DNA from 2 places in the Thermosinus carboxydivorans Nor1 genome. Region 2 is predicted to be linked to the other one. Evidence: predicted binding sites of a transcription regulator. Region 2 holds the regulator's gene; the other holds the start of a gene.

Region 1 (4,431 bases), on a different contig from region 2:
CGCCCGTGCATTGTCATCGGTTGTATACCCCTTGGTTGGGTCGGGCACGCCGTATTTGGCGTGCTGCATTATCCCCGTGTCATCGGTGAGGCGGAATATGTGCCTGTCCATCAGCCCACCTCAGCCCTCGTTCTTCCTTGCTGCATAACGTTTATAAATAATTTTACATACTGCGTGGCAACGTTCCCCCATGTCATTGTCCGACCCAACAGCAAAGTCCGTTTTTCCATCTCCTGCTTTTTGTCAGGGTTGGCAATCACATATTTAATACATTTCGCCAGGGAGTCGGCATCCCGGAAGTCGGCAAGCAGCCCCCTCCCTCCGCCAAGCATTTCCTTGGCATAACTGTACGGCGTAGACACCACTACCCGACCATAACCTACGGCATAGGCGAGCGTGCCGCTCACCGCCTGGTCTTTGCCCAGGTATGGCGTCAGGTATATGTCAGACAGCTGCAGATAGTAAATTATTTCTTCCTTGGTAAGATATTTGTCCACGAACTTGACATGTTCCTCAATCCCCAGGCGTTTAACCATTTCCGTCAGCTGCTGACGATATTGTTCACCCGATTGTTGTTTGACACAGGGATGAGTTTTGCCCAGGATGAGATAAATTACATTTTTGTAGTCCTGAACGACTTTGGCAATTGCTTCGATGCCGTATTCCAGTCCCTTGCCCGGACTGATCAAGCCGAATGTACTGATGACATGGTGATCTTTGTAACCATGTTTTTCTTTGAGTTTTTCGCGCGGTTCCATATTGCGAAAAGGAACGCCATGGTGGATAACCTCGACTTTGCCGCGATCGATGCCGTAAATATTTTCCAGTATCTCCAGCGTGTTCCTTGCCATGGTAACCAGTCGCGTGCTCTTTTGCCCAAGCACCCGCAAGATGGCTAGCTGCTTTTCCGATGGGTTAGGCAATACGGTGTGTAAGGTGGTAATGACCGGCACTTGCAAGTTTTCAACCAAATCCAGAATGTATTCGCCGCACTCGCCGCCGAAAATGCCGTACTCATGTTCAATAATCACCAGCTCGATATCCGATGCGTTAATCTTGCGGGCAGTTTCCAAGTAGCTGGTGCGGTCGTGCTGCCTAATTTCCATAACTACCTTGTCATCATAATAATAATCCGAGTTGTTTACCGCAATTACCACCGGTTTGATGAGCGGCACAACTGTAGCCATCGCGTTCACAAGGTCCTGCGTAAAGGTTGCCAGGCCGCACTCCCGCGGCGGATAAGTACTTAAAAAGGCAATTTTTCTCATTCTGTTCAGCGCAGTCATCTCCATCCACCTCCAAACACAATCATTTTTAAGCATTTTTTATTTACTAGTGCAAAAAAATCTCTGCCGCCATCTATACAACACCGCACAAAGGGCATTGTAGGTGATACGCGGCAGAGAAGCTGGGTTACGACTAGCCTCAGCGGCACTGCATACGCCAAATACGTGCCATCCGTTTTTTATATCAGGTTGTCTTCTTCTTTCGGTTCGGGACATCGTTTTATGTATTCAAGCAGATCGCTTAGTGAAGCAGTTGCCAAAGCAATGCACGTATCTGCAGCACCATAGTACATCTTGATTTGGCCCGTCGTTTCGTCCAATATCCAGCCGCAGGGGAATACGACGTCATCGACGTCCCCTTCCCGCTCATAGGGTTCTGACGGACCAAACACCCATTCATCGCTCCTGCGGAGTACGTGTAAAGGGTTTTCCAGATCAAGCAGTGCAAGTCCCAGCCGGTAAATTGCTCCTGCCGCTGTCTGTCTCACACCGTGATAAAGGATAAGCCACCCTTCCGGAGTTTCGAGCGGTGGCGGGGAAAGGCCAATTTTATTGCTATCCCACCATCCGCCGCGGCGGGCATTAATCAGCATTTGGTGGTCGCCCCAATATTTCAAATCATCAGACCACGATACCCAGATGTGTGCCCCCGGACCATAGTTGGCCGAAACAGGCCGGTGAACGAGCAGCCATTTGCCGTTGAACCGCCGCGGAAAAAGCGCAGCATCTTTGTCATCAGGCGGCATAATGGGGCCAAGCCGTTCAAAGTTAACAAAATCTTTAGTCAACGCCAAAGATACCAACGGACCGCCCCGGGAATAGGCCGTATACGTGACGGCCCATTTGCCTAATTCTTCAATCCAGGTTATGCGGGGATCCTCAATCCCCCAGATTTCTTCCGGATAACGTTCCGGGTCGGGTTCAAAAGTGGGAACAGGGTCGATCTGCCAATTTGTTACCCCATCTTCACTGATCGCTTTCGTTAAGTGGGAAAAACCCCGCCGGTCTTCAACCCGCGCCAACAGCAGCACTTTGCCGTTAAACATGGTTGCCGCAGGGTTAAACACCGTATTGGCAGCATAGGGCCAATCGTGGGCGGTCAATATGGGGTTGTCAGGATGCCGTTTAAACAGTTCTCGGTAAGTATTATCGTGATTTCGCAATTTACTTTGAAAAGACATAATAAAACCTCCTAACCAATTAATAATGTCGCTTGATAGGCCACATTAAAAATCAGCTGGAGTGTTTAACAGGGCAATAAGCAGAAACGTGTTAGCACTCATTATAGTCGAGTGCTAACACGTTTTATTTTATAGAATTTTGCACTGCTCGTCAAGATGTTTCGGCAATTTACCGTGTCAATCTTTTATAGGGTCCCACGACTAAATACGTGTAATAATTTGGTAGTATAACTTACTTGAATTTTAAAAATAACGGAATACTTTTTGCTATAGTCAGTAATGCACGGAGTACGAATGGAGCAGTACCTTGCTTGTTAGATCTTTGCTAGCGTCCATGCTAGCTAATCCGCGATACGGCCTAGAAATTACCACTGCTTAATAACCATCGATGTCTATTGCTGCTATTAGAAAGCAACAATTGTTTCCCCTGTTTTGCTCGGGAAAACGCAACTCTCATCAACTCCCATGCTATTGACCACTAAATACAGGTTTTCTTTTTTCTAGGAAGGCCCGCATTCCTTCCTTCTGGTCGGCTGTAGTAAAACACATGCCAAAAATTTCAGACTCAAACATATAGCCCGATTCTGAATCCATCTCGACACCTTTATTAATGGCTAGTTTTGCTTGGCTAACCGCCAGCGGAGCCTTAGCTATCATCTTATTGGCTAGCGCCTTGGCAGCTACCATTAATTCATCGGCGGAAACAACCCTATCTACCAAGCCGATGCGCAAAGCTTCTTGGGCGTCAATAATATCCCCACTAAAAATAAGTAGTTTAGCTTGTCCCTTTCCCACCAACCTAGTGAGTCGCTGGGTGCCACCAAAGCCTGGAATTATGCCTAGATTGACTTCCGGTTGGCCAAACTTAGCTTTCTCAGATGCTAAGCGGATATCGCACGCCATAGCCAGTTCACAGCCGCCTCCCAAAGCGTAGCCGTTAACGGCGGCGATAACTGGGCGGGGAAAGTTTTCAATGCGGGAGAAGACTTGCTGCCCCAATCGAGCCCATTCTTTGGCCTGCATGGCGCCCATATCGGCCATTTCGCTGATGTCCGCTCCAGCCACAAAAGCCTTCTCGCCGCTCCCCGTTATTATCAGTGCCCCTACACTCTGGTCATCCTCCAAGGACCGAATGATGCGGTCAAGCTCCAGCATTGTAGCCAGATTGAGGGCATTCATCTCTTTGGGACGGTTCACAATAATAACGGCTATTGCGCCATCTCTTTCCACCACGATATTGTCAGGCATCACCCTATCCTCCTTACTTTATCGAGTAATCATAGAAACCACGGCCGGATTTGCGGCCCAACCAGCCAGCATCGACGTATTTACGAAGTAGCGGACATGGGCGGTACTTGGGATCTCCGTATCCCTTGTAAAGCACCTCCATAACATACAAAATAGTATCGAGGCCTATCAGGTCGGCGAGGGCAAGTGGCCCCATCGGATGATTAAAGCCCAGTTTAGCCACGTTGTCAATATCCTCGACACTAGCCACCCCCTCCATGAGGGCATAAATCGCTTCATTGATCATTGGCACCATGATCCGATTGCCACAAAAGCCTGGAAAATCCGCTACTTTGACTGGAGTTTTCTTCAAGGTAAGAGCCAACTCCCGCGTTGTTTCATAAGTCTCCAACGAAGTCGCAAGACCCATGATAACCTCAACTAGCTGCATTACCGGCACCGGGTTGAAAAAGTGCATGCCAATCACTTGGTCCGGCCGTTTGGTTACTGCGGCAATCTGGGTAATTGGTAATGAAGAGGTATTGCTGGCAAGGATAGTGTGAGCCGGGCAGGTATCATCAAGAATAGTAAATATTTCTTTCTTGACATTAAAGTTTTCCGTAACCGCTTCTACGGCAAAATCGACGGCAACTGCGGCGGCGGCCAAATCCAGCTCACCTCTTATCCGCCCCAACGTTGCCTGCCGGTCTTCTTCCGTCAGTTTGCCCTTTTCCACC
Region 2 (4,431 bases):
GCCTTCCTCTTTCTTTTTTATAATAGTATCAATACGCAAAATTGCCACTGCCACTTCGCCCGCCGCTTTAATAGCGTGCAGCTTAACAGGCACTGGGTCGACGACGCCCCGCTCTAGCATGTCGGCTACCTCGCCTGTGTCGCAATCAATGCCAAGCGAGTCACTGCCCTTTGCCGCCTGGGCTGCTATAACCTCCTCGACTTTTTCCAGCGGATTAAACCCGGCATTTTCGACGATTTGGGCCAATGGCCGCTTCAAGGCGTTGGTTACACAGTCCACACCATATGCAGCCATGCCTTTAATTTCCTCCCGCGCTTTTTCCACCGCCCGAGCAATGGCGATTTCGCAGGCGCCGCCGCCGGGAACGTAGCCGCCCTTGATTGCCGCCTGAACACTGGACGCGGCATCTTTCGCGATGCGCTCGCGCTCACCAACTACTTCTTCCGTGGCCGCCCCTACTAAAATGGTGGCCATCGGCTTGCCTTGGCCGCCAAGAATACGGACATGTTCAAGCTTCTCGTCTTCGTAGACGCGTTCAGCATAACCAAGATATTTCTCAATATCAGCCAGGTCTTTCTTCAGACCGGTGCGTTTCATCATCCGCGCCCCGGTGTGCTCAGCCGCTCGCCGCAAATCTTTGGCTGGGACGCGCTGGATTACCATCACGCCGGCATCGGTCAGAATTTCGTCGGCGTCATCATGGACGCCCCGGTCAACAAGGACGAGCCTGACCCCGAGTTCAACGATTTTACGCACATTGCGCTTGAACTCATCTTGAAGCTCTATGTACCGTTTAAACCCTGACTCGGTGCTAAGAGCTTCATCGCCGATTTCCTCGGGCTCGAGCGCATCGTCAATGACCAGCACCTTCACATCCGTAAGCTCTTCCGGCATTTCTTTGTTCATGCGCTCTTTATCAACAATGACACCCATGAATACTTCATTTTCGGCGCCTTCTTCGGCCGTGATAATATCCGAAAGTTTAAAGTTGGGTTCGCATAATTTTTCCGCCCCAATAAGGCGTGCCGCAGCTACCACCAGGTCGGCAATATCCGCATGCTCCCGGCCGGCAATCATCGCGATATTCCGTAAAACAGGATCGTTTAAATCGGTTACCTTGCGACCTCGCCGCTTTATTTCCTCAATCGCTCGGGCGACGCCATAACGAACCCCTTCAATGACCCGGGCCACCGGCACACCCCGCAATACCTGGTTGACACCTTCGGCAACAAGCCCGCCGGCCATGATGGTAGCCGTCGTTGTCCCATCCCCCACCTCGGCCTGCTGAGCTTTAGCAATATTAATCAGCATCTTGGCGGCAGGATGGTTTACATCCATTTTATCTAAAATGGTTACTCCATCATTGGTAATAATGACTTCGCCAAAACGGTCCACGAGCATGGTATCGAGCCCTTTCGGGCCGATGGTTCCCTCAACGGCCGCCGTAATGGCGCGTACTGCGTTGGCATTGGTAAGCAGCGCCGCGAGACGTTCATCTACTTCTGCGCCGCTGCCAGCTTGCTTAAGATTCATCTAGCCCATTCCTCCCATAGGTACGGGCGGCATTTATGCCGCCCTAAATTCCGTATTTTTTCAAGATTTGCCCCAAATGCCGGTGCATGAATTCCAGCACCGACATTATTCGGCCATATTCCATGCGGGTAGGACCCAAAACAGCCACTGTGCCAACTACCTGCCCGTCGACGCGATAGGTAGCTTGCACCATGCTGCAGTCATGAATGCCGGTATATTTGTTTTCCCCGCCGATAGTGACAACCACCCCGTCGCTTTCCCGCATATGCAGGATATCGACCAGGAGCTGCTCTTCTTCCAGCATGGCCAGCAAACCTCTGACCTTATCCACATCGCGGAATTCCGGCTGGTCCAAAACCTGGGTCGTTCCGCCCGTATACACCCGGTCTTTTCTTTCTACCGCCAGCGCATCCTTAATAAATTCTAACGCTGTTTCAAAAAGAGCGCGGTTGGGTATAATATCGTGCTTAATTTCCCGCAAAAGGGAAGATTTTATCCGGTCAAAAGCCAGACCGGCCAGGCGCTCGTTGATGGCGCCGGCAATTTTCTGCAGCTCTTGAAAACCGATACCCTCAGGGATTTCAATAATTTTATTTTCTACAAAACCGGTATCGGAAACAACAACAAGGATGGCGCGCCGTTCATCCAGTGGTAAAAACTGCATATATTTGAAAGCACATTGTGAAAGCTGCGGCGCAAGTACCAGGGAAATGTTGCGGGTGATGCGCGACAGAATTTTTGCCGTTTCCTGAAAGACCTCTTCCAGCCGTCGCACCTTGGTTTGATACCAGCGTTCAATCAGGGCAATTTCTTTTTCAGAAAGAGGTTGCGGCGCCAGCAAACAATCAACATAAAAGCGATAGCCTTTGGCCGAAGGTATGCGGCCGGCAGAAGTGTGGGGTTGTTCGAGATAACCTAATAATTCTAAATCGGCCATTTCATTGCGAATAGTAGCCGGACTAACCCCCAAGTTGTATTTGCGAGCAATTGTGCGCGACCCCACTGGCTCCGCGGTAGAAATATAATCATCAATAATGGCCTGAAGAATTTTCCGCTTTCTCTCGTCCACCCCTTACACCTCCTGTTGTTAGCACTCGTTCGATTAGAGTGCTAATGCCTAATTAAAACATACCACCGTGACCTGCCGCTGTCAAGATAATCGTGTAATTTCAAGCCTTGTCCGGCAAAAAGGACGCAAAAACAATATTGCCAAATTTCATCCCTAAGTCGGTGAGGCGCAGCCTGTTGCCGCACCGCTCTACCAGCCCGCGCTGCGAGAGGGTGTCAATCGTGGCGCGGTACGCGTCCCAAAAAGAGATACCAAAACGTTCTTGGAATATTCCGCTATCAAGCCCAGCGGCAGTGCGCAGGGCCAGAAAAATAAATTCGGTAATCTGCGTTTGTCTGTCCAATACTTCGCGGTCGTGGACGGCCAAAGCGCCCTGTCGCTGCGCCTGGATATATTCTGTCACTTGGGGAGTATTAGCCCAGCGCACTCCGTCTACGAAAGAATAAGCAGCGGCGCCTAACCCCAAGAAAGGCTGATAGTGCCAATATTTGAGATTATGGCGGCATTCGTAGCCGCTCAGACAATAGTTGGAAATTTCATACCGGCGGTAGCCCGCTTGCCGTAAAAAAGCAGTTACCAAGTCGTACATTGCTTCTTCTTCTGTTTCATCAGGCAGAGCAAGCTTACCGGCAGCATGGCTAACAGCGAAAGGGGTGCCCTCCTCCACTTTCAGGCCGTACACCGAAAGGTGTGGCACCCCAAGTTCTGTAGCCCTGCTTAGACTGTCCGCCACGTCCGCCTGGCGCTGCTCGGGCAGGCCATACATTAAATCAAGGTTGATGTTGTCAAAACCAGCCGCTCGCGCCAATTCAACAGCCTCAATCCCCTGTTCGGCCGTATGAACGCGCCCGAGCAGGGGCAAAAGATGCGGAACAAACGTCTGAACACCGAAACTCAGGCGATTTACCCCCCAAGCCCGCAGGGCCTTTAAAAGCGGCAAATCTATCGTGCCCGGATTAGCTTCTACCGTAATTTCAACAGCCGGTTCCAGCGAAAACGCGGCAGCAAGGCTGGCAAACACCCGGCCTAAGAGTTCACTCGGCAGCACAGTAGGGGTGCCGCCACCAATATAGACGGTATCAACAACCCAACCGGCAAAACGCCTTCCCTGCTCGGCAATTTCCCGGCACAAAGCGTCAATATAGTCCTGGTACAGGTGAGCTAGGTTGTCATGAGAAGGGAAGTCACAATACAAACACTTTTGCCGGCAGAAAGGAATATGAATGTAAAGCCCGAGTTTCATGGGTCAATCCATTTTCAAAATCGCCATAAAGGCTTCCTGCGGCACTTCTACGCTACCAACCTGCTTCATGCGCTTTTTGCCTTCTTTTTGTTTTTCCAGCAGTTTCCGCTTACGCGTTATGTCACCACCATAGCATTTGGCAAGCACGTCCTTGCGGAGAGCGCGGACTGTTTCGCGAGCAATGACTTTATTGCCAATCGCCGCCTGGATAGGAATTTCGAACATTTGCCGCGGAATGATTTCTTTCAGTTTTTCTACCAGCTGCCGCCCGCGTGCTTGGGCCCGGTCGCGATGGACAATTACGCTCAGGGCGTCCACAGGATCGCCGTTGAGCAGGATATCCAACTTGACAAGGTTGGACGCGCGATAGCCGATGAGTTCGTAATCAAGCGATGCGTAACCCCGGGTAGCTGACTTGAGACGATCAAAATAGTCATAAATAATTTCGCTAAGCGGCAGTTCATAAGTCAACATTACGCGCGTCATATCAAGATACCGCATATCTTTAAACTCGCCGCGTTTTTCCTGCGACAGCTCCATAACCGCCCCTACATAGTCATTAGGCACGATGATACTGGCACGAACA

The links. The regulator HrcA, encoded in region 2, represses chaperone genes, less so after heat shock. The targets are predictions, from matches to a motif close to TGTTAGCACTCNNNNNNNNNGAGTGCTAACA.
Region 1: a site for HrcA is predicted at 2,557-2,587, ahead of TCARDRAFT_RS10555 (glycoside hydrolase family 130 protein). Genes of this name have one in related genera too.

What each region holds. Positions count from the first base shown of each region.
Region 1 covers NZ_AAWL01000016.1:33,614-38,044, reverse strand. The annotation lists gene TCARDRAFT_RS10565 (glycoside hydrolase family protein) at 1-111, opposite strand, end outside; gene TCARDRAFT_RS10560 (glycosyltransferase family 4 protein) at 111-1,286, opposite strand; gene TCARDRAFT_RS10555 (glycoside hydrolase family 130 protein) at 1,466-2,467, opposite strand; gene TCARDRAFT_RS10550 (enoyl-CoA hydratase-related protein) at 2,936-3,715, opposite strand; gene TCARDRAFT_RS10545 (3-hydroxybutyryl-CoA dehydrogenase) at 3,729-4,431, opposite strand, start outside.
Region 2 covers NZ_AAWL01000009.1:38,197-42,627, reverse strand. The annotation lists gene TCARDRAFT_RS07790 (TCP-1/cpn60 chaperonin family protein) at 1-1,533, opposite strand, end outside; gene hrcA (heat-inducible transcriptional repressor HrcA) at 1,577-2,602, opposite strand; gene hemW (radical SAM family heme chaperone HemW) at 2,703-3,845, opposite strand; gene lepA (translation elongation factor 4) at 3,849-4,431, opposite strand, start outside.